Regions from separate parts of the Arthrobacter sp. DualSoilB13 genome, predicted to be linked through region 3. Evidence: predicted binding sites of a transcription regulator. Region 3 holds the regulator's gene; each other region holds the start of a gene.
The links. The regulator HrcA, encoded in region 3, represses chaperone genes, less so after heat shock. The targets are predictions, from matches to a motif close to TTNGCACTCGNNNNNNNCGAGTGCNAA.
Positions count from the first base shown of each region.

Region 1 (6,561 bases), 680 kb from region 3:
GCTGCAAACCTTCTTCCACGTGCCCGAGGGAAACGCGGGTGGTGCCGACACCGAGCCGGCCCAAGGCCTGGAGGTCTTTGTCGTGGAAGGAGGTTCCCAGCTCCAAGGCTTTGGCGAACAGACCGTGTCCAGCTGCCGGGGCTCCACTGCGCAACAAACCGAGGGCCGCTGGAATCATGAGGTATCCCTCGGCTGCACAGGGACCTGACATACCTTCCAGCACGTGCTTGGCACGGGACAACCACCCGTTTCCACGGGCCGGCTCTCCCATGTCCATCAGGAACATAACCAGCCAGGCCGCACACCTCGCGGCATTGTCAGTGTCTCCCATGGTCAGGAATTCGTCGTGCGCCCGGGTCAGGTACTCAATGCTTTGGCTATTCAAGCCAAGCAGCATCGCCACAGATGCCGCCAATTCGATGTCCTGCGGAGGGAGTCCGCCCTCTGAATCGGCGCGGGTGAGGCACTCAAGCGCATCGCGCCAACGGCGCTCGTGGAAGGCCGAGCGTCCCAAATCCAAGTCTGTGTCCGGAACTGTCATGGCTCACCTTGCGACCGGGAACAGACCGAATGACGCACCCAAGCCGCCCTAGTAGCGTCAGGTTACCGCCGCCGTCGTACGCTCACAATAGCCGCCCCGCGGAAAGCCGCAGACAACAAAAGCCCCGGTCAACGTGACCGGGGCTTCTGTTAAACCAGGCCGTTAGTGCTGGTGGCCTGCGTGTGCGTCTTCTTCCTCAGCCGGCTTTTCGGCAACCAGGGTCTCGGTGGTGAGAACCAGAGCAGCAATGGAAGCGGCGTTGCGGAGAGCCGAACGGGTGACCTTCACGGGGTCGATCACGCCAGCGGCGATCAGGTCCTCGTACTCGCCGGACTTGGCGTTGAAGCCGTGGTTTGCTTCCAGCTCGGAAACCTTGGCAACAACAACGAAGCCGTCGAAGCCAGCGTTCTGGGCGATCCAGCGCAGCGGCTGGACCAGGGCGCGGCGGACGATGCCCACAGCAGCTGCTGCGTCACCCTCCAGCGCCTTGACGGCCGGGGACTCGTCCAGTGCCTTGAGGGCGTGGATGAGAGCGGAACCGCCACCGGAAACGATGCCTTCTTCGAGGGCTGCACGCGTGGAGGAAACAGCGTCCTCGATGCGGTGCTTCTTTTCCTTCAGCTCAACCTCGGTGGCTGCGCCAACCTTAATCACGCCGATGCCGCCGGCCAGCTTGGCCAGGCGTTCCTGCAGCTTTTCCTTGTCCCAGTCGGAGTCCGTCCGGGTAAGCTCGGCGCGCAGCTGTGCAACGCGGTCAGCGACGTCCTCAGCCGTACCGGCACCATCAACAATGGTGGTGTTGTCCTTGGTGACTGTGATGCGGCGTGCGGTACCGAGTACCTCGAGGCCAACGGTGTCCAGGCTCAGGCCAAGGTCCGGGGAAACAACCTGGGCGCCCGTCAGCGTGGCGATGTCCTGGAGCATGGCCTTGCGGCGGTCGCCGAAGCCCGGAGCCTTGACGGCAACAACGTTGAGCGTGCCGCGGATGCGGTTGACGATCAGCGTGGACAGGGCTTCGCCTTCAATGTCTTCAGCAATGATGAAGAGCGGCTTGTTTGCCTGCAGGGCCTTCTCCAGCAGCGGCAGGAAGTCCTGCAGCGAGGAAATCTTGCCCTGGTTGATCAGGATGAGGGCGTCCTCGAGGACGGCTTCCTGGCGCTCAGCGTCGGTGACGAAGTACGGGGACAGGTAGCCCTTGTCGAACTGCATGCCCTCGGTGAGGACCAGTTCGGTCTGGGTGGTGGAGGATTCTTCAATGGTGATGACACCATCCTTGCCAACCTTGCCGAACGCTTCGGCCAGCAGTTCGCCAACCTCGTCGCTCTGTGCGGAGATGGCTGCGACGCTGGCAACCTGGGTGCCTTCGACTTCGCGGGCATTCTCCAGGAGGCGGGCGGCTACTGCTTCAACGGAAACCTCGATGCCGCGCTTGATCTCGCCCGGAGCGGCGCCGGCAGCCACGTTGCGCAGGCCTTCCTTGACCAGGGCCTGTGCCAGCACGGTGGCCGTGGTGGTGCCGTCGCCGGCAACATCGTTGGTCTTGGTGGCTACTTCCTTGGCCAGCTGTGCGCCAAGGTTCTCGTAGGGGTCATCAAGCTCAACTTCACGGGCGATGGTTACGCCATCGTTGGTGATGGTGGGTGCGCCCCACTTCTTGTCCAGCACGACGTTGCGGCCGCGCGGACCAAGCGTCACCTTGACAGTGTTGGCGAGCTTGTCGATACCGGCCTCAAGAGACCGGCGGGCAGCATCGTTAAAAGCAAGCTGCTTTGCCATGGTTGTGTCCTTTCAAGACAGAAAACCCGCACCGCTGGCGGCTGGAATCATTCCAACTCGACGGCGGTGCGGGGCTCCGGGAAGTTACTTTACGACGATCGCAAGGACGTCGCGGGCGGACAGAACGAGGTACTCGTTGCCGCCGGTCTTGACTTCGGTTCCACCGTACTTGGAGTAGATGACGACGTCGCCAACAGCTACGTCAACCGGTACGCGGTTTCCGTTGTCATCGAAGCGGCCGGGGCCGATTGCAACAACTTCGCCTTCCTGCGGCTTCTCCTGTGCGGAGTCCGGAATGACCAGGCCGGAAGCCGTGGTCTGCTCTGCTTCGAGCGGGCGAACAACAATACGATCCTCAAGAGGCTTAATCGAGACCGACACTCGGACTCTCCTTTTCATGAGCTGATTCATGGACTAAGAACTAGGGTGCCTGGGCGTTCAACCGTCGTCGCGGTGCCGGAGAACGCTTGGCGTAGTTAGCACCCTCCGGGGGAGAGTGCTAACAAGACTCTATGTAAGCGTTAGCACTCGGTCAAGGTGAGTGCCAGCATTTCGTCATGGGTGAACGTCCCTTACCTGCCCGTCAGGTCGTCCAGATCGTAGTCTTCGCCGTCGTCATCCTCATCCAGCGGAGCATTGCCGCGGTTCAGGTACAGCACCACGGCGGCGGCTATAGCCACGATGCCGGAGATCACCAGCGTGATAATTCCACCGGTCCGGGCGCCGCTGTAAAGTTCGCGGATGCCCCGCGCTTCATCGGTGGCGTCATTGACGCTCTTGCCGGCCACCGAGTAAGTAGCCGCATTGAAGGAATCCAACGCGAAGATAATGATCAGCAGGCCGATGCAGACCACCGCGATCACGACCCCCGCTATCAGGGCGGGGCGCGCAATCTTCGTCAGGGAGGGGTGCGGTGCTGCGTTGTCTTCCATGAAAACAACCCTATCCGGCTGATTCGCCGGTCACGCTGTCAAGCGCCGCGCCGTTAGGCTTGATTCCATGCCTCACGCACCGCAGGAACAGATCGCACCCTTGCTGACTACTGAAGGATGGGAACTTCTTGCCTCACTGGGACCCTATCGGGAGGCCGATTCCTTCAGCGTCAACGCAGACCTCCGCAAAGCGGGTCACTCCCCGGAGCTGGTAGCTGCGGTCCTCACGCAATCCAGGCTGCGGACGCGCGCAGAGGCAAAGTTCGGCGAGTTTGCCCGGCAGATGCTCTTTACCCAAGCCGGCTTGGAGCAGGCAACGCGATTGAACGTCGCAGCCCGTCACGCCGAGCGCTTCGCGAAGGCCGGCATCTCGCACGTTGCAGACCTGGGCTGCGGCCTTGGCGCCGACTCCATGGCGATGGCGTCAATGGACATTTCCGTGACCGCGGTTGAGATGGATGAAACCACCGCCGCCTGCGCCACCATCAATCTCATGCCCTTCCCGCATGCCACCGTGGTGCACTCCGACGCAACAACCGTGGAATTGGACGGGGTGGACGGCGTATGGCTGGATCCCGCCCGGCGAACCACGTCCACCTCCGGAACCAAACGGATCTGGGACCCTGAAGCCTTCTCTCCCCCGTTGTCCTTCGTGGAACGCCTGGCGGCTACCGGCCGCGCCATCGGCGTCAAGATGGGTCCCGGCATCCCGCATGAGTCCGTGCCTTCAGGCTGCGAAGCCCAGTGGGTTTCGGTAGGCGGCGACGTCACCGAAGTGACCCTGTGGTTCAACGCAGTGTCCCGCCCCGGCGTGCGTCGCGCCGCGCTGGTGATTGGCGGCCAAGGCGCCGCTGAGATCACCAGCGGCACGGATTTCGACGGCGGCCCGGTAGCCGCCGTCGGGCCTGTAGAAGGTTTCCTCTACGAACCCGATGGTGCGGTGATCCGCGCAGGACTGGTGGCCGACGTCGCCGAACGGCTGGGCGGGCACCTGGTGGACGAGCACATTGCCTACATCTGCGCGCCTGCGCTGCACGACACTCCCTTCGCCCGTGCCTACAAGGTTCTTGAGGTGATGCCCTATAACGTCAAGGCCCTCAAGGCTTGGGTCAAGGCCAACGGGATCACTGTGCTGGACATCAAGAAGCGCGGCACGGCAGTCACTCCCGAGGAACTCCGGAAGCAGTTGCTGCCCGCCAAACCGGATAAGTCCCTTGGGACGAAAACAGCCACCCTGGTCCTCACCAGGATCGGCGAGGAGAGAGTGGCTGTTGTGGTGGAACCGGTCACTGCCTAGCAGTCAGCGGCACCCGGCAGTCAGCGGCGTGAAAACTCCGAGGCTTCGCGGACCTGCTCAGGGCTAGGGCGCACGCCGGTGTAGAGGACAAATTGTTCCTCGGCTTGGATGGCAATAACTTCAGCGCCCGTGATCACCTTCTTGTCCGCCTTCCGGGCAGCACTGATAAGTGGCGTCTCGGACGGCAAAGCCACGACGTCAAACACTACTTGCGCCGCGGCTATCGTGGCGTCGTCGAAGGACTGCGCTGTTTCGTCCGCACCTGCCATTCCCAACGGCGTGACGTTGATGATGAGATCAGCTGTGGAGCCGTTGACGTCATCCTGCCAGGCGAAGCCGTAAAGATCTGCCAGTGCACGGCCGGTGTCCTCGTTGCGGGCCACGATGGTGACGGCGGTGAACCCGGCGTCCCGAAGTGCTGCGGCTACGGCCTTGGCCATACCGCCTGCACCGCGGAGGAGCACGCTGTGGCTGCTGGGAACCTGGTGGTCCTTTAGCAGCCGGGCAATGGCGATGTAGTCCGTGTTGTAGGCAGTCAGCACGCCATTGTCGTTGACGATGGTGTTCACCGAATCAATGGCCTTGGCCGACGGGTCCATCACGTCAACCAACGGGATGACGGCTTCCTTGTAAGGCATGGACACCGCGGCGCCCCGGATGGGGAGGCCGCGGATGCCAGCCACTGCAAGGGTGATGTCCGCAGGGGCGAATGCTTTGTAGACAAAGTTCAGGCCGAGCAGATCGTATAAATAATTGTGGAACCGGGTGCCGATATTGCTGGGCCGGGCCGCAAGCGAAATGCACAGGGACATGTCTTTGTTCAGGATTGGCATTCCCCCATTAAACACGCCCCCTTATCACCGACGTGCGGTTAGCCCTGCCGCGCCTTCATCCGCGGATTGTTCTTGTTGATGACGAAGGTACGCCCGCGCCTGCGCACAATCTGGGCGCCGGGGATCTTCTTGAGGGCACGCAGCGAATTCCTGACCTTCATGGTGTTTCTCCTTTGGTTGGGTGGTTGGTTTAAAGGGCGTCGCTGAGTTCCAGGGGGTCGTCCCACACGCCGAAATCCTGCTGCATTTCAGCTTGGGTGAGTTGGCAACCGTCCAAGAGCCCGCGAAATTCCCGGGCGTCGATGTCCTCCGAAAGGCCGGTGATCGCCAGCACAGTTCCACGGTCGCCGCGGCTGGGATGCCAGTCCAGGACAGAGTCGACGTCGGCACCCGCCTTTCCGGGGTGCGCCTGGCCAGGTTCGGCCGAGTCCGCCAGCCATTTCCCGGTACTTTCGAGCCAGACCCTAGGCCCAATACCTTGGACGGCGATCCTTGTTTTCGGCGCTGATGCGATCCAGAGGCGGCCTCGCAGCCAGTGCGTTCCGGCGGCCAGTTGGGGCAGGGCTTCGCGGAAGCGTCCCGGATGCAGCGGCCGACCCACTTTGTGGAGCACCGTCCGGTAGGACCCACCCCCATCGCTGACGGGCACACGCACGACGCCGGGACGGTTGCGTGCCGCCGCTTCAGCGTCGTCGAAGCATCCCGGCCTGTAGGCGTCAGCGGCGCCAATGACGCCTGCGTGGGACGCCAACTGGCCAAGCAACTGGACACCCAACTGCCACTGCGAAGTGCCTTCGCGAGGTTCGCCGCTCAGCACTGCACCCAGGCCGGGGTGCACCATCACCGTATCCACCTGCCCGAACTCGCCGATCAGGAATTCTCCGCTGGTTCGCTCATCTGTGGGCATGGACGTAAACCCGGACTCGAACAGCGTGTGACGGTCCCAAATATGGTCATCCAAGTCCGCAGGGTCCAAAGCCAGTACGGCGTTGTCTATCACCGCAGGGCGGCTCAGGCCACGCCGAAGCTCGCCAACGGCCATGCCGGCCGCAACGCCGGGAGGGAGGCCCAGCACTACATGGTCGAAACCGCAGGAGGCGAGACGTTCCGCCGTCGGGACTACATCTAATCTGACAGTGCAGCTGAGGCAACCATGCTCCAGAACTGTGGTTTCGCGCTCGA
Region 1 covers NZ_AP035865.1:2,943,692-2,950,252, forward strand. The annotation lists gene ACZ5J0_RS13525 (helix-turn-helix transcriptional regulator) at 1-541, opposite strand, end outside; gene groL (chaperonin GroEL) at 704-2,317, opposite strand; gene groES (co-chaperone GroES) at 2,402-2,698, opposite strand; gene ACZ5J0_RS13540 (hypothetical protein) at 2,890-3,249, opposite strand; gene ACZ5J0_RS13545 (THUMP-like domain-containing protein) at 3,317-4,546, shown strand; gene ACZ5J0_RS13550 (shikimate 5-dehydrogenase) at 4,567-5,379, opposite strand; gene ykgO (type B 50S ribosomal protein L36) at 5,418-5,540, opposite strand; gene ACZ5J0_RS13560 (GTP-binding protein) at 5,570-6,561, opposite strand, start outside.
Region 1: a site for HrcA is predicted at 2,839-2,865, ahead of groES (co-chaperone GroES). Genes of this name have one in related genera too.

Region 2 (6,561 bases), 1.3 Mb from region 3:
TGTCCAGCAACGAACGGCGCAGGGTACGCAGGCGCTAACCACAAAAGCCGAACGGCGCTGCCCAATGAGGCGGCGCCGTTCGGCTTTAAGAAGTGACGCTTGATCTGTCCTGAGTCTGGATCTGTCCTGAGTCTAGATTTGACCTGAGTCTAGATTTGTCCGACGGGGAGCTTCTTTTCTGCCTGGAAGACTTCCTCCACGCGACCCTGCGCCCAATACCCGGAGAGCGATACCTGCGAACGCTCCAAGCGGCGCTGCACGAAGAAGATCTCGCGGAGACCCTTCATGTAGCCCCGCTCGCCGTGAGCGAAGACATCCACTCGTCCCGGCAGCCATTCGGTGTTTCTTAGTGCTTCAAGGAGCAGGTGGCTGGATCCCGCCTGAATCCCTTTGCGCAGCAGCCAGTGCAACTCCACACCTGCGGGTGCGGAAATCGGAAGAATGTCCGCCTCGTTGTCCACTTCAAGGAACACGGTGCCGCGGGCATCCGGAGCAAGGGCCTCAACACAGGCCGCAATGGCCGGTATGGCGGCGTCGTCGCCGGCGAACAGGTACCAGTCGGCGCCAGGTGCGGGGTTGTAGGCACCGCCCGGACCTGTGAACGTCAGTGAATCGCCGGGCTTGGCCGCTGCAGCCCAGGGGCCAGCCAGTCCTTCGTCGCCGTGGACCACAAAGTCGATGGCCAGTTCCTGAGCTTCCAAGTCCACCCAGCGGATGGTGTACGTACGAGTGTGGGGCCACTGCTCGCGGGGCATGGTGTCGCGGATGGCCCACAAGTCCAGCGGGAGTTCGTACTCCACGCCGGGTTGGGGGAAGACGATCTTGACGTATCGGTCCACGTATTCGTTGTTCGCGTAGTCACTGAATCCTGGTCCGCCTGCAACGATCCGAACCATGTGCGGTGACAGGCGTTCGTTGCGCAGGACGGTCAGGGTCACCTGCGGGCGAGTCTTGCGTGAAGCGGATGAAGTGACGGGGAGTGCAGTCATGTAGGCAAGCCTAAGCTAATGACCTGCGCACCGGCTGGGTATGAGTCGAAGGTTACAGCTGCCGGAGGTTGCAGCCGTGAGTCTACAGAACCGGCAGTTCCCAGTTGATGGGGTCCGCGCCCAAACCCACCAGGAGATCGTTGGTCCGGCTAAAGGGCTTTGAGCCGAAGAAACCCCTCGAGGCCGAAAGCGGACTCGGATGGACGGACACGATGGACGGCGCCCCGCCCAGCAGCGGCACCACGCCCTCGGCGTCCTTGCCCCACAAGATCGCCACCAGCGGACTTTGCCGCCCATCGCCGTCTGTACGGTTTACGACGGCGGTGACCGCCGCCGTCGTAATGGCCTCCCAACCTTTGCCGCGGTGGGAACCGGCGTTCCCGGCTTCGACGCTGAGGACTCGGTTCAGGAGCAGGACGCCTTGCTCGGTCCAGGCGCCGAGGTCGCCGTGAACACGCGGTGAAAGTCCGAGGTCGTCGCGGAGTTCGCGATAGATGTTGACCAGGCTTCGGGGGATGGGCCGTGTTTGCCGCGACACTGCGAAGGAAAGTCCAACGGCGTGGCCGGGAGTCGGGTAGGGATCCTGGCCGAGAATCAAGACTTTGACATCGGCCAGCGGTTGCTCGAAAGCCCGCAGCAGGTTTTTGGCCGCAGGAAGAACCTGTGCGCCGTTTGAGGATTGGCCGGCCACGTACTTCAGGGTCTCCCGGAGCTGGCCTTCCACAGGGCGCAAGGCGTCGGCCCAGTCGGGAGCCATCAGGTCTTCGAGTGGCGCCTCACACAACGCGGCGAAGCCCGGGTCGGCCGAGTCGGCAGGTTCAAGATCAAAGAGTGCATCCTCGCCAGTCATCACGCTATTGTCTCCCGCGCGGCACCCGCACTGCGAATGACAGCCTTGTTATTCGCCCGTAGCATGGGGGTAGGACATTTTCCCCCCAATAAGCGTCGAAGGAGTGTGCCGTGGCAGAACCAGCACCGGAACCGATGGCGTCGCAGGCCACAGGTTTCGCGCTCGAGGACCTCGCAGCCGAGACCCGCAGCGACTCTCCGTTGAGCGAACGGGATCAGCAGATGCTGGCACTGGAGCGGCAGTGGTGGAAGTACGCCGGGGCCAAAGAACAGGCTATCCGCGAGCTGTTCGACCTCTCCGCCACCCACTATTATCAGATCCTGAACGCGCTGATCGATACCGAGGACGCGTTGGCCCACGATCCCATGCTCGTCAAGAGACTGCGTAGACTACGTACGTCCCGCCAGCGTGCGAGGACTGCACGTCGCTTGGGGTCCGACGCGTAAATCGCCAGGCTGATCAGTCAGCAGCAACCAGCAAGGACACCGCTTCACCATGACCAAATATGCCAAGGACGAATTCGACCGGGTTCCGCAGAACACGTCCCGTCAAGGCGTTCACCGCGACGCCCAAGAGACCGCACGCCCCACCCTGTGGCCGGTCCTGACCGTTGGGGCAGTGGCCTTGGTGCTCGGACTGGTGGCCTTCCTGATCCTCCCCAACCTTGGGCTGGTATCACCGGGCGCAGCATCAAACGCCACGACGCCGGCACCCCAGCAGACTTCAACAGCACCGTCAGCTGCACCCACTGAAGCGAGCAGCGCGCCGTCCGCCTCCGGCGATCCCGGCAGTCAAGCCAGCACCGAACCGGCGCCGTCGGATTCTCCTTCTGCGACTCCCTCCTCGGCTCCTGTGGACAAGACCACTCCGGTAGCTGTGTACAACGGCGCTGGAACAGCCGGCTTGGCCGGGCGTGTGGCCGGCCTCGTTCAGGGTGATGGTTGGGCGTTGAGCACGGTAGGGAACTGGGGTGGGCTGCCGCAGCAGACGTCCGTGATCTTCTACAACACCCCGGAGCAAAAGGCGAACGCTGAGGCCCTGGGAACCTTGCTGGGCATTCAAACCATTGTGGAAACGCCTGAGGTTCAACAACCCCTGGTGGTTGTGGCCGGCCCCGGTTTCCAATAAGAATCACGCCCGGCTTGAAGCGATAAGGCCCAACTCGGTTAAGCCTCAATAACAAAAGCGGTGCCTTCGCTCTTTGGGGCAGCGCGGTGATGGTGACAGTGGTTACAGTGGATTGATTCCGGTACGGAGATCCCGGCAACCGGTCTTGGCTACTGCGAAAGTGTGGGCATTATGGCTTTGGGAACCGTCAAATGGTTCAACGCCGAAAAAGGCTACGGATTCATCACTGTGGATGAATCCGGCGACGACGTCTTTGTGCATTGGTCGGCCATTCAGATGGATGGCTTCCGCGCCCTCGAAGAAGGTCAGCGTGTTGAGTTCGAACTTGGGGAGGGCCAGAAGGGTCCGCAGGCCGAAGGCGTCCGCGTCGCGTAGGTCAGCCCACGGCTGAAAGCCCTCCTATTTGTAGCGGGAAGTGGCATCCCTGCTTGCACTCTCACCGGTCGAGTGCTAATTATTGAGTTAGCACTCCTACGGTTCGACTGCTAAGTCCGGCCCGGCTCATCCCGGCGGCGGGCAGGCGTCGAATCTGCGGAGGATCAAGAAACACCTTGGTGGGGTGAGGTCCGGAGCGCGTGGCATACAGAGGCCGCAAGCAATGGACCGTCCGTCGCGGGCACCCCATCTGACAGGTACCTTCTTAACGACTGTCCCGAAAGGACTACCGCCGTTATGGCCAAGATCATTGCATTTGATGAAGAGGCACGCCGCGGCCTCGAGCGGGGCCTGAACATCCTCGCAGACGCCGTCAAGGTCACCCTCGGCCCGCGTGGACGCAACGTCGTCCTCGAAAAGAAGTGGGGCGCCCCCACGATCACCAACGATGGCGTTTCCATCGCCAAGGAGATCGAACTGGACGACCCCTACGAGAAGATCGGTGCAGAACTGGTCAAGGAAGTTGCCAAGAAGACGGATGACGTCGCTGGCGACGGTACTACCACTGCAACCGTCCTCGCCCAGGCACTGGTGAAGGAAGGCCTGCGCAACGTTGCCGCCGGAGCCGACCCGCTGTCCCTCAAGCGCGGTATCGAGAAGGCTGTTGAGGCAGTCATCAGCGAACTGCTCGCCTCCGCCAAGGAAATCGAGACCAAGGAAGAGATCGCAGCTACCGCTTCCATCTCCGCCGGCGACCCGGAAATCGGCAGCCTCATCGCCGAAGCCCTGGACAAGGTGGGCAAGGAAGGCGTCATCACGGTCGAGGAATCCAACACCTTCGGCCTGGAGCTCGAACTCACCGAAGGCATGCGCTTCGACAAGGGTTACATCTCCGCTTACTTCGTCACCGACGCAGAGCGCCAGGAAACGGTCCTCGAAGACCCGTACATCCTCATCGTCAACTCCAAGATCTCCAACGTGAAGGAACTCGTCACGGTTCTGGAGAAGGTCATGCAGTCCAACAAGCCGCTGCTGATCATCGCCGAAGACATCGAGGGCGAGGCCTTGGCCACCCTGATCGTCAACAAGATCCGTGGCACCTTCAAGTCCGTTGCCGTCAAGGCTCCGGGCTTCGGTGACCGCCGCAAGGCACAGCTGGCCGATATCGCCATCCTCACCGGTGGCCAGGTCATCTCCGAAGAAGTTGGCCTCAAGCTCGAAAACGCTGGCCTGGAACTCCTCGGCACCGCCCGCAAGGTTGTTGTCACCAAGGACGAGACCACCATCGTTGAAGGTGCCGGCGACGCCGATCAGATCGCAGGCCGCGTGGCCCAGATCCGCGCCGAGATCGAGAACTCCGACTCCGACTACGACCGCGAGAAGCTGCAGGAACGCCTGGCCAAGCTGGCCGGCGGCGTTGCAGTCATCAAGGCCGGTGCCGCAACCGAAGTTGAGCTCAAGGAACGCAAGCACCGCATTGAGGACGCAGTCCGCAACGCAAAGGCTGCTGTTGAAGAAGGCATCGTTGCCGGTGGTGGCGTAGCCCTCATCCAGGCTGGTGCCAAGGCATTCGCCAACCTCACCCTCCAGGGTGACGAGGCAACCGGTGCCAACATCGTCAAGGTTGCCATCGATGCACCGCTGAAGCAGATCGCCTTCAACGCTGGCCTTGAGCCGGGCGTTGTGGTGGACAAGGTTCGCGGCCTGCCTTCCGGCCACGGCCTGAACGCTGCCACGGGCGAGTACGAAGACCTTCTGGCTGCCGGCGTCAACGACCCCGTAAAGGTCACCCGCTCGGCTCTCCAGAACGCTGCTTCCATCGCTGGTCTCTTCCTGACCACCGAGGCCGTAGTTGCTGACAAGCCTGAGAAGAACGCTCCGGCTCCCGGCGGCGACGACATGGGCGGCATGGGCGGCTTCTAAGTCTCCCTGCTGTAGCGATACAGCACCCGGCATCACGCTGAATAGCATTACGACGGCGGTCCTCACCATTTGGTGGGGGCCGCCGTTTTGCGGTCCCAGCCCAACTAGGTCGCATAAGTGCGCGTTTAGAGGGCTCAGAACGCGCACTGATGCGACCTAGTTGGGTGCTAGCACGGTTTCAGTGTCGGTGGGGTCTGGCAGGATTAACCCCATGACGATTATTGCTGCCGCCGATGGGTCTGCCCTCGGTAATCCTGGGCCGGCCGGTTGGGCCTGGTATGTTGATGACTCCTGTTGGCGAGCAGGGGGTTGGCCGCACGGTACCAACAATCAGGGCGAACTAATGGCCGTCCTGGACCTGTTCCGGTCCACGGCCCACGTGCCGCAGGAAGAACTGCTGATCCTTTGCGACAGCCAATACGTCATTAACTGCATCACCAAGTGGATGCCGGGATGGAAGCGGAAGGGTTGGCGCAAGGCCGACGGCAAGCCCGTGCTGAATGTGGACCTTCTCAAGGACATTGATCAAGTGATCGTTGGCCGTAAATACTCCTTCGAATGGGTCAAGGGCCATGCTGGTCACCCCCTCAATGAAGCAGCAGACGAGCGCGCCCGCGCTGTTGCTACCGCCTACCAGCAGGGCGTTGCGCACCGAGCAGGCCCTGGGTTCCCTGGAGCCCACGAGGGCGGTCCGAGCCAAGAGCGGGAAGGCTCGCAGCAGCAGGCTGAGTCGCAGCGGCAGGCTGAGTCACGTATGCAAGACAGTGCTCCTCTGCCCGTCTCTTCAAGCACCGGTGCCGGCGCCTCCGCTGTGGGCGCTGCTTCCACGGCCACGAAGGCAGACCGAAGCCTTCGACCGCATTTTGAGCCGACGCTCTTTGGCGAATCCGGCATCTTTGGCCAGGCCGATCTCTTCAGTGAGCTGGAGGATGACGCCTCGTCCCAGCAGTTGTCGGCGGAGGACACCGTCTTGGCGCTGGAGCGGGAACTGCTTCGGCCCGATGTGAGGGCGGACATTGGCAGGATTGCTGTGCTGCTCCACCCGGACTTCGCGGAGATCGGGAGTTCGGGCAGGTTCTGGACGCGGGACGCCATGATGGTGGCTTTGGAAGAGGACCCGGGAGAACCGACTGAACTGGAACTGCTCAGCGCAGACCGGCTCAGCGACAACACCATGCTGTTGAATTACCGAAGCTTCGCAACCACGGGCTCAGCACTTCGCAGTTCCGTCTGGATGCTGGACCGCGGCCAATGGCGACTGCGTTTCCACCAGGGGACTATTGAAAGCTAGGCCGG
Region 2 covers NZ_AP035865.1:959,353-965,913, forward strand. The annotation lists gene ACZ5J0_RS04600 (threonine/serine exporter family protein) at 1-38, shown strand, start outside; gene ACZ5J0_RS04605 (siderophore-interacting protein) at 150-989, opposite strand; gene ACZ5J0_RS04610 (uracil-DNA glycosylase) at 1,072-1,839, opposite strand; gene ACZ5J0_RS04615 (DUF3263 domain-containing protein) at 1,950-2,285, shown strand; gene ACZ5J0_RS04620 (LytR C-terminal domain-containing protein) at 2,335-2,967, shown strand; gene ACZ5J0_RS04625 (cold-shock protein) at 3,139-3,342, shown strand; gene groL (chaperonin GroEL) at 3,640-5,265, shown strand; gene ACZ5J0_RS04635 (ribonuclease HI family protein) at 5,477-6,556, shown strand.
Region 2: a site for HrcA is predicted at 3,430-3,456, ahead of groL (chaperonin GroEL). Genes of this name have one in related genera too.

Region 3 (6,561 bases):
TGGCGGGGAGATGACTGGTGGGGTATCGGTCCAGGCGCCCACTCCCACGTGGGGGGTGTCCGGTGGTGGAACGTCAAGCACCCCACGGCGTACGCCTCGAGGCTCGGGAGCGCTAGCTCTCCGGCTGCCGGGCGGGAAACCCTCGATGCCGATACCCGGGAAGTCGAACGCATTATGCTGGAGGCACGGCTCGGCACAGGGTTGTCCGTAGATGCCTTGGACGCGATCGGACGGCACGCGATGGCCGGGCTTATTGCCGACGAATTGGTGGACCCTGTTCAGGCGTTCAAGGGCCGTTTGGTCCTTACGCTGAAGGGTCGTCTCCTGGCTGACGCCGTAGTTCGAAGGATCCTGCCCGACTGACCCGCGGGCTCATGCCCGTCGGAGCAAGCAGTCCTGGACGAGCGGAGGTGAGCTACTTAATCCAGCGCAGGTTGACCTTGTAACGGTGAGGCTGCCCGTGGTTTACCCTGATGCCCGCCGAGACGGAGAAACACGTCAGGGCAACCCAGATCGCGGTGGCGATGACGGCGAAGATGTTGCCGACCACAGGAAGAAGGACCAAAATGTTGGCCAGAACTGCTGCGATGGTGGGAGGCAGCGTGAAGTTCAGCGCTTCTTTGGATTCCTGTGCGGTGAACGGTCCACGATCCCGGAAAATCAGGTAAATCAGAAGGGACGGCAGGCATCCCAGGATGCCGCCAAAGTGGGCCAGAGTAGCCCATTGCCTGTCCTCGCTGGCTGTCAACGGGAGTGCGTTGGCAGGCGCGCCATGGTACTGGGGCCGGCCTGCGGCGCTGCCCGGTTCTTCAGGAGCGTTATCTGCCACGTTGTCTTCCCTTTGCTTTAAAGATGCTGCGGTGTTGCTGTCCCAGAATACCGGCACCGACGCACTTGCCGGGACCAACGCCCCGTTGACACGGTAGTTGCTGATACCTGAAGGACTCCACCTCAAGGAACCGTCAAAAAATCGATGACTTCTTCCACCCGTCCCAAGAGCGATGGCTCAAGGTCGGCATAGGTGCGGACTGCGCCCAGAAGGCGTTGCCAGCCCAAGCCTATGTCCTCAGGGGTCTCATGGGGCCAGTCGAACGCGCTGAGGATTCCGGTCTTCCAATCGATCCCGCGGGGTACGGCGGGCCAGGCCTCAATGCCCAGGACCTTGGGCCTGATCGCCTGCCAGACATCCACGTAGGGGTGTCCAACAATGAGGACGTTTCCCGCAGCCCCCGGGACCGTCATGGCCTCGGCGGCAATTCGGGACTCTTTGGACCCGGGCACAAGGTGGTCCACGAGGATTCCAAGCCGGCGGCCTGAGCCGGGATTGAAGTCGGCGATGGCGGACTTCAGGTCATCAACGCCGTGCAATGGCTCCACCACGATGCCTTCCACCCGGAGATCATCACCCCAGACCTTCTCCACCAGTTCGGCGTCGTGCTTTCCTTCCACCCAAATGCGGCTGGCCTTGGCTACCTGTGCCCGTTGCCCCTGGACCCTGACGGAACCCGAGGCCGTCCGGCCGGACGGAACCCCGGATGCAGCGGTGCGGGGGGCGGGAGGCATCAAGCGGATAGCCTGACCTTCGAGCAGGAAGCCAAAGCCCAGCTGGAACGATTTGGTCTTTCCACGCCGGTCTTCCAAGGAGACCACGTGCATTCCGCCCGACTTCTCAACGCGGGTTACTTCACCCACCCAGCCCGACTGCACGTCCTCGAGGACCATTCCCCGCTGCACGGCTACTTCCGGCAGCTTCTGTTTGGCCGGAGCGGACAGATCCTGCGGGCCCCAATTTTTCAAAGCCAAGGGATTCCTACCTTTGTGCTGGTTTACGGTGCGGGCCGAAGCCGCCCGCGGCAGGTTTCAATGCTAACAACGGGGTGGCTCATACTAGACTTGTTAGCACTTGGGCATGTTGAGTGCTAAGTGTGGAGGTCTGAGCGGGATCCCGCGTTGACCGGTCGGAAGAACCATGGCAGTCGTCAGGAGGTGGAGCATTGAGTGAGCCGCGCAAGCTCGAAGTGCTGCGTGCCATCGTTGAGGATTACGTGCATTCCAGGGAACCTGTCGGGTCCAAGGCCCTCGTGGAGCGGCATCATCTTGGCGTTTCCAGCGCTACCATCAGGAATGACATGGCGGTTTTGGAAGAGGAAGGCCTGATTGCGGCGCCTCACACCAGTGCCGGTCGAATCCCCACTGACAAGGGCTATCGCCTTTTCGTTGACCGCATTTCGCAGGTCAAACCGCTCTCAGCGGCCGAGCGCAGGGCCATCCATTCTTTGCTCGAGGGCCCCGATGATGTCGACGACATCTTGGAGCGCACCGTAAGGCTTCTGTCACAGCTGACCAACCAGGTGGCCGTTGTGCAGTACCCGCATTCGAACCGCGCGCTTGTTCGCCACGTGGAATTCGTCCTCTTGGCCCCTCAACAGGTCCTCGTGGTCCTAATTGCGGACACCGGCAGCGTGGGGCAGAAGGTCATCGACGCTGGGTCCGATGTGAGCAATGAGGCCCTGATGCTCCTGAGGTCCCGGTTCCTGGGCAACATTGCCGGCACACAGCTGGCGCTTTTGCCTCAAGTGCTTCCTTCTGTCGTTGCGCTGTGTCCGCCGGAACTGCGCAGTCTGGCGCAGACGTTGGCCCAGGGGCTTCAATCGTTGAGCGACACCAGCCGCGAAGAGCGCATCCTGATGGCTGGAACGGCAAACCTGGCCCGCTCCAACGTTGACTTCCCCCTGAGCATAGGCCCTGTGCTGGAGGCACTCGAGGAACAAGTTGTCATGCTCCGGTTGTTATCTGACATGGGGGATGATCCCCGCGGCGTTACCGTGAGCATTGGACGCGAGAATCCCTACGATGGCTTGGCGGAGGCCTCCGTCGTAGCTACGGGCTATGGCTCCGGTGCCAAGGTGGGGATTCTCGGTCCCACACGCATGGACTATCCCACCACCATGGCAGCAGTACGAGCCGTGGCCCGTTACCTTTCCCGCATTCTCGGCGGCTAAACACCGGTCCGAGGAAACATCCGTAGTACAACAAGGAAGAGATACCGACTTTGAGCAGCCACTATGACGTTTTGGGAGTCTCGCCGGAAGCCACCGGGGAAGAGATCAAAAAGGCGTACCGCAAGTTGGCGCGGAAACTGCACCCCGACGTAAACCCCGGTGAAGATGTCGCGGAACAGTTCAAGGCCGTGACCCACGCCTACGAGGTGTTGTCCGATCCCCAAAAGCGCCGGGTCTATGATGCCACGGGCAATGAAAACGGCACTGACAACGGTTTCGGTGGCGGCTACGCCGGCCAGGGTTTTGCCTTCCAGGACATCTTCGACACCTTCTTTGGTGGCGGCGGTCAGGGCGGACCGGCCTCCCGGGTCCGGCGGGGCCAGGACGCGCTCATCAGCGTCCGCATCGATTTGAAGGACGCCGTCTTCGGCGTCAACAAGAAGCTTGAAGTGGATACCGCCGTGATCTGCCCCACGTGCGATGGCAGTTGCTGCCGCCCGGGCACCCACCCGGAACGCTGCGACATCTGCGGTGGCAGCGGCCAGGTCCAACGGGCAGTCCGTTCCATCCTGGGCCAGGTCATGACTGCCGCCCCTTGCGGTTCGTGTGAAGGCTTCGGCACAGTCATTAAGGACCCCTGCAACGAGTGCAATGGACAGGGCCGCATCCGCAGTCGTCGTTCCCTCACCATCAAGGTTCCGGCCGGTGTCGCCACTGGTACACGCATCCAGCTGTCCGGGCAGGGTGAAGCGGGCCCCGCTGGAGGCCCCGCTGGCGATCTCTATGTGGAGATCCGGGTCAACAACGACTCCATGTTCATGCGTGAAGGCGACGACCTCCACGCAACACTAAGTGTGCCCATGACCGCTGCGGCACTTGGCACCGAACTGCAGCTGGACACCTTCGACGGCGCGCAGGACATCGACGTCAAGGCCGGTACCCAATCCGGCGAAGTCATTACCCTGCGCGGCTTGGGTGTTACGCACCTCCGGGGTTACGGACGCGGCGACCTCAAGGTGCACTTGCACGTGGAGACCCCGACCAAGCTCGACCCCGCCCAGGAGGAACTCCTGCAGCAGCTCGCCAAGCTGCGCGGCGAGCAGTTTACCGAGGGAAAGCTGGTGGCAAGCGGCGGAATGTTCGCGAAGCTTCGGGACAAGCTCGGTAACCTGTAGCGGTGAGCAATCCGGTTTTCTTTACACCGGCGGGAAGCCTTAACCAGCTGATCCCCGGGTCCACATTTGTGTTGGAAGGTGCTGAGGCGCGCCATGCCGTCACCGTCAAGCGACTGGCCGTGGGTGAGCCCGTGGACATAGCCGACGGTTCGGGCATGCGGTTGACTGGCGCCGTGGTTGACGCCGGTTCCAGCACCCTCACAGTGAAGGCATCCGAGGTAGTCCTCGAGGACCAGCCGGCGGTCCGGCTGGTGCTGGTTCAGGCACTTGCCAAGGGCGATCGGGACGAACTCGCCATCGAGACTGCCACGGAACTCGGAATAGACGCCGTCATTCCGTGGCAGTCCGAGCGGGCGATCGTGCGTTGGAAAGGCGAACGGGCCGCCAAGGCGCACGCGAAGTGGCAGTCCGTGGTCACGGCGGCAGCCAAGCAGGCGCGGCGTGCTTGGATTCCTGAGGTACGGTCCATGATGGACACTGCCGCTTTGGCGAAGGCCGTCGCGGCCGCTGATGTGGCCATCATCCTGCATGAAGACGCCAAGAACCCCCTGCGGACCGTCCTTGAAGAGTCGGTTGCGGTCCGGACTGGAGATGATGGGACCCCTCGCGAGGTTCTCTTGATTGTCGGACCGGAGGGTGGCATCTCACCAAGAGAGGTAACGCGGCTCAGTGACGCCGGTGCCGTCACGGCACTTCTGGGTCACCACGTGTTGAGGTCCTCGACGGCGGGACCCGCCGCCGTCGTTCTTGCAAGTGACGTCCTGGGCCGCTGGTAGCCGCCCCGCAGCTCGTCGAACCCGCAGCTAACCGACGTTGAACAGGCGGGTGTCGGTGCTCGTTTCGATGGTTGCGCCGGCCTCATCCACTTGTGAAACCCGCAGCTCATATTTGCCGGCCTTCAGTGTGGCACTGAAGGTGAAGGCTCCGTATTGACCAGGCGCACCGGTTGCTTGCGTTCTCCCGGTGAGCAGGCTGCTCTTTTCGCCCTTGCCATTCTCCTGCAGAATCTGCCAGCTGACCGGCTTTGAACTGTCGGTGCTGCGGCCATTGAACTTGACTACACCGGCAGGCAGAGTTGTTTCCTCTTGCGGATCGATGATCCACAGAGGTGCCACCAAGGATGCGTTCCGTTCCATGGGTTGGCCGAGCTTTACCTGCCCAAACGCCATGTAGTCCGTGTGTCCGTCAACCAGGATGACAACCTGGATCTGCTGGCCGGAGTTGATGAGCCCCGAGGACGAGGCTGCCGCCGTCGCCGTGTAGACCAATTGCTGGACAGCGCGCTGCGCCATTCCGGCGTCGAGGTTTGAGTTGAAGGCATCCCGCGAAATATCAACGGTGATGACGTTCTTGCCGGAGATGGAGGTGGCCAGGCTTTCGGGGGCCTGCCAGGGGGTGAAGAAGTCGTGGTCCAGGGGTTTTTCGGACATCATGATCCGGAGTGCGGTGGTCACGGGGTTTCCGTCGCTGGAGATATCCCTGAACTCACGGTAGAGATAAACCTGTTCCTTGCTGCGTCCAATCCAGTAAACCGGGATCTTCGTGGAAGCCTGCGTAGTTTCCAGCGGTGCCTGGCTGGCTGGCGCGTCGTTAACGCTGACGGATGGCGAACTCGTGCCGGTTTGGGAATCGCCGCCGTTGGCTATGCAACCAGTGAGCAACAGGACAGCAAGCATCGCCGGCACAGCGATAACGGATTTTGTCCGTCTGCGCGCGCCATCTCCAATGCTTCCTGGCTCCGAAATGGGTGTCCTGCCTAACCTTGTGTCTCATGGCGGCCCCAGCCGCCGATTCCCAGCCAACGGAGCCGGGCCGCAGGATGCTTGGATGCCACCCGCTATGCCAGCTTGGCACATCGTCGACGGCGGTCGGCCGGGATTGCGCGGATCAGCGCCAACTGAAACATGATTGATACCCGCTTGATGCCGAGTTGAGACAAAATGTACGCCATGACGGTAGGCGCCGGATGATGCCGGTGGTTTCGGTTCATCGCAGGCCGGGCTGGCGTAGGATTGAAGACATTCCGGCATCCGGACGTGCCCCATACAGCGGCCACGAATGCCGAATCGATGGCAGGTAACACGACCAACCGGAGGAGAAAAGGCCTAAGGCCAACACTATGAGTGAATCTTTGAACGGGCGGCTTAGGACCGGAAACGGCAACCAGCCGCCCACCGAGTTCCCGCACACACTACCGGGTACGCGCACGGAAGTTGTCACGTTCGACAACTCCGACCAGATGGTTCACTCGTTGGGCAGCCACGACGAAGCCTTGCGGTACATCGAGGAACAGTTCCAGGACGTCAGTTTCCATGTCCGTGGCAACGAGCTCTCCATGACAGGCCCTTCCACCGTCATTCCACGCGTTATGCGTCTGTTGGAGG
Region 3 covers NZ_AP035865.1:2,262,169-2,268,729, reverse strand. The annotation lists gene hemW (radical SAM family heme chaperone HemW) at 1-363, shown strand, start outside; gene ACZ5J0_RS10360 (DUF4870 domain-containing protein) at 416-829, opposite strand; gene ACZ5J0_RS10355 (DUF3097 domain-containing protein) at 952-1,803, opposite strand; gene hrcA (heat-inducible transcriptional repressor HrcA) at 1,995-3,002, shown strand; gene dnaJ (molecular chaperone DnaJ) at 3,053-4,177, shown strand; gene ACZ5J0_RS10340 (16S rRNA (uracil(1498)-N(3))-methyltransferase) at 4,180-4,953, shown strand; gene ACZ5J0_RS10335 (GerMN domain-containing protein) at 4,981-5,853, opposite strand; gene ACZ5J0_RS10330 (PhoH family protein) at 6,297-6,561, shown strand, end outside.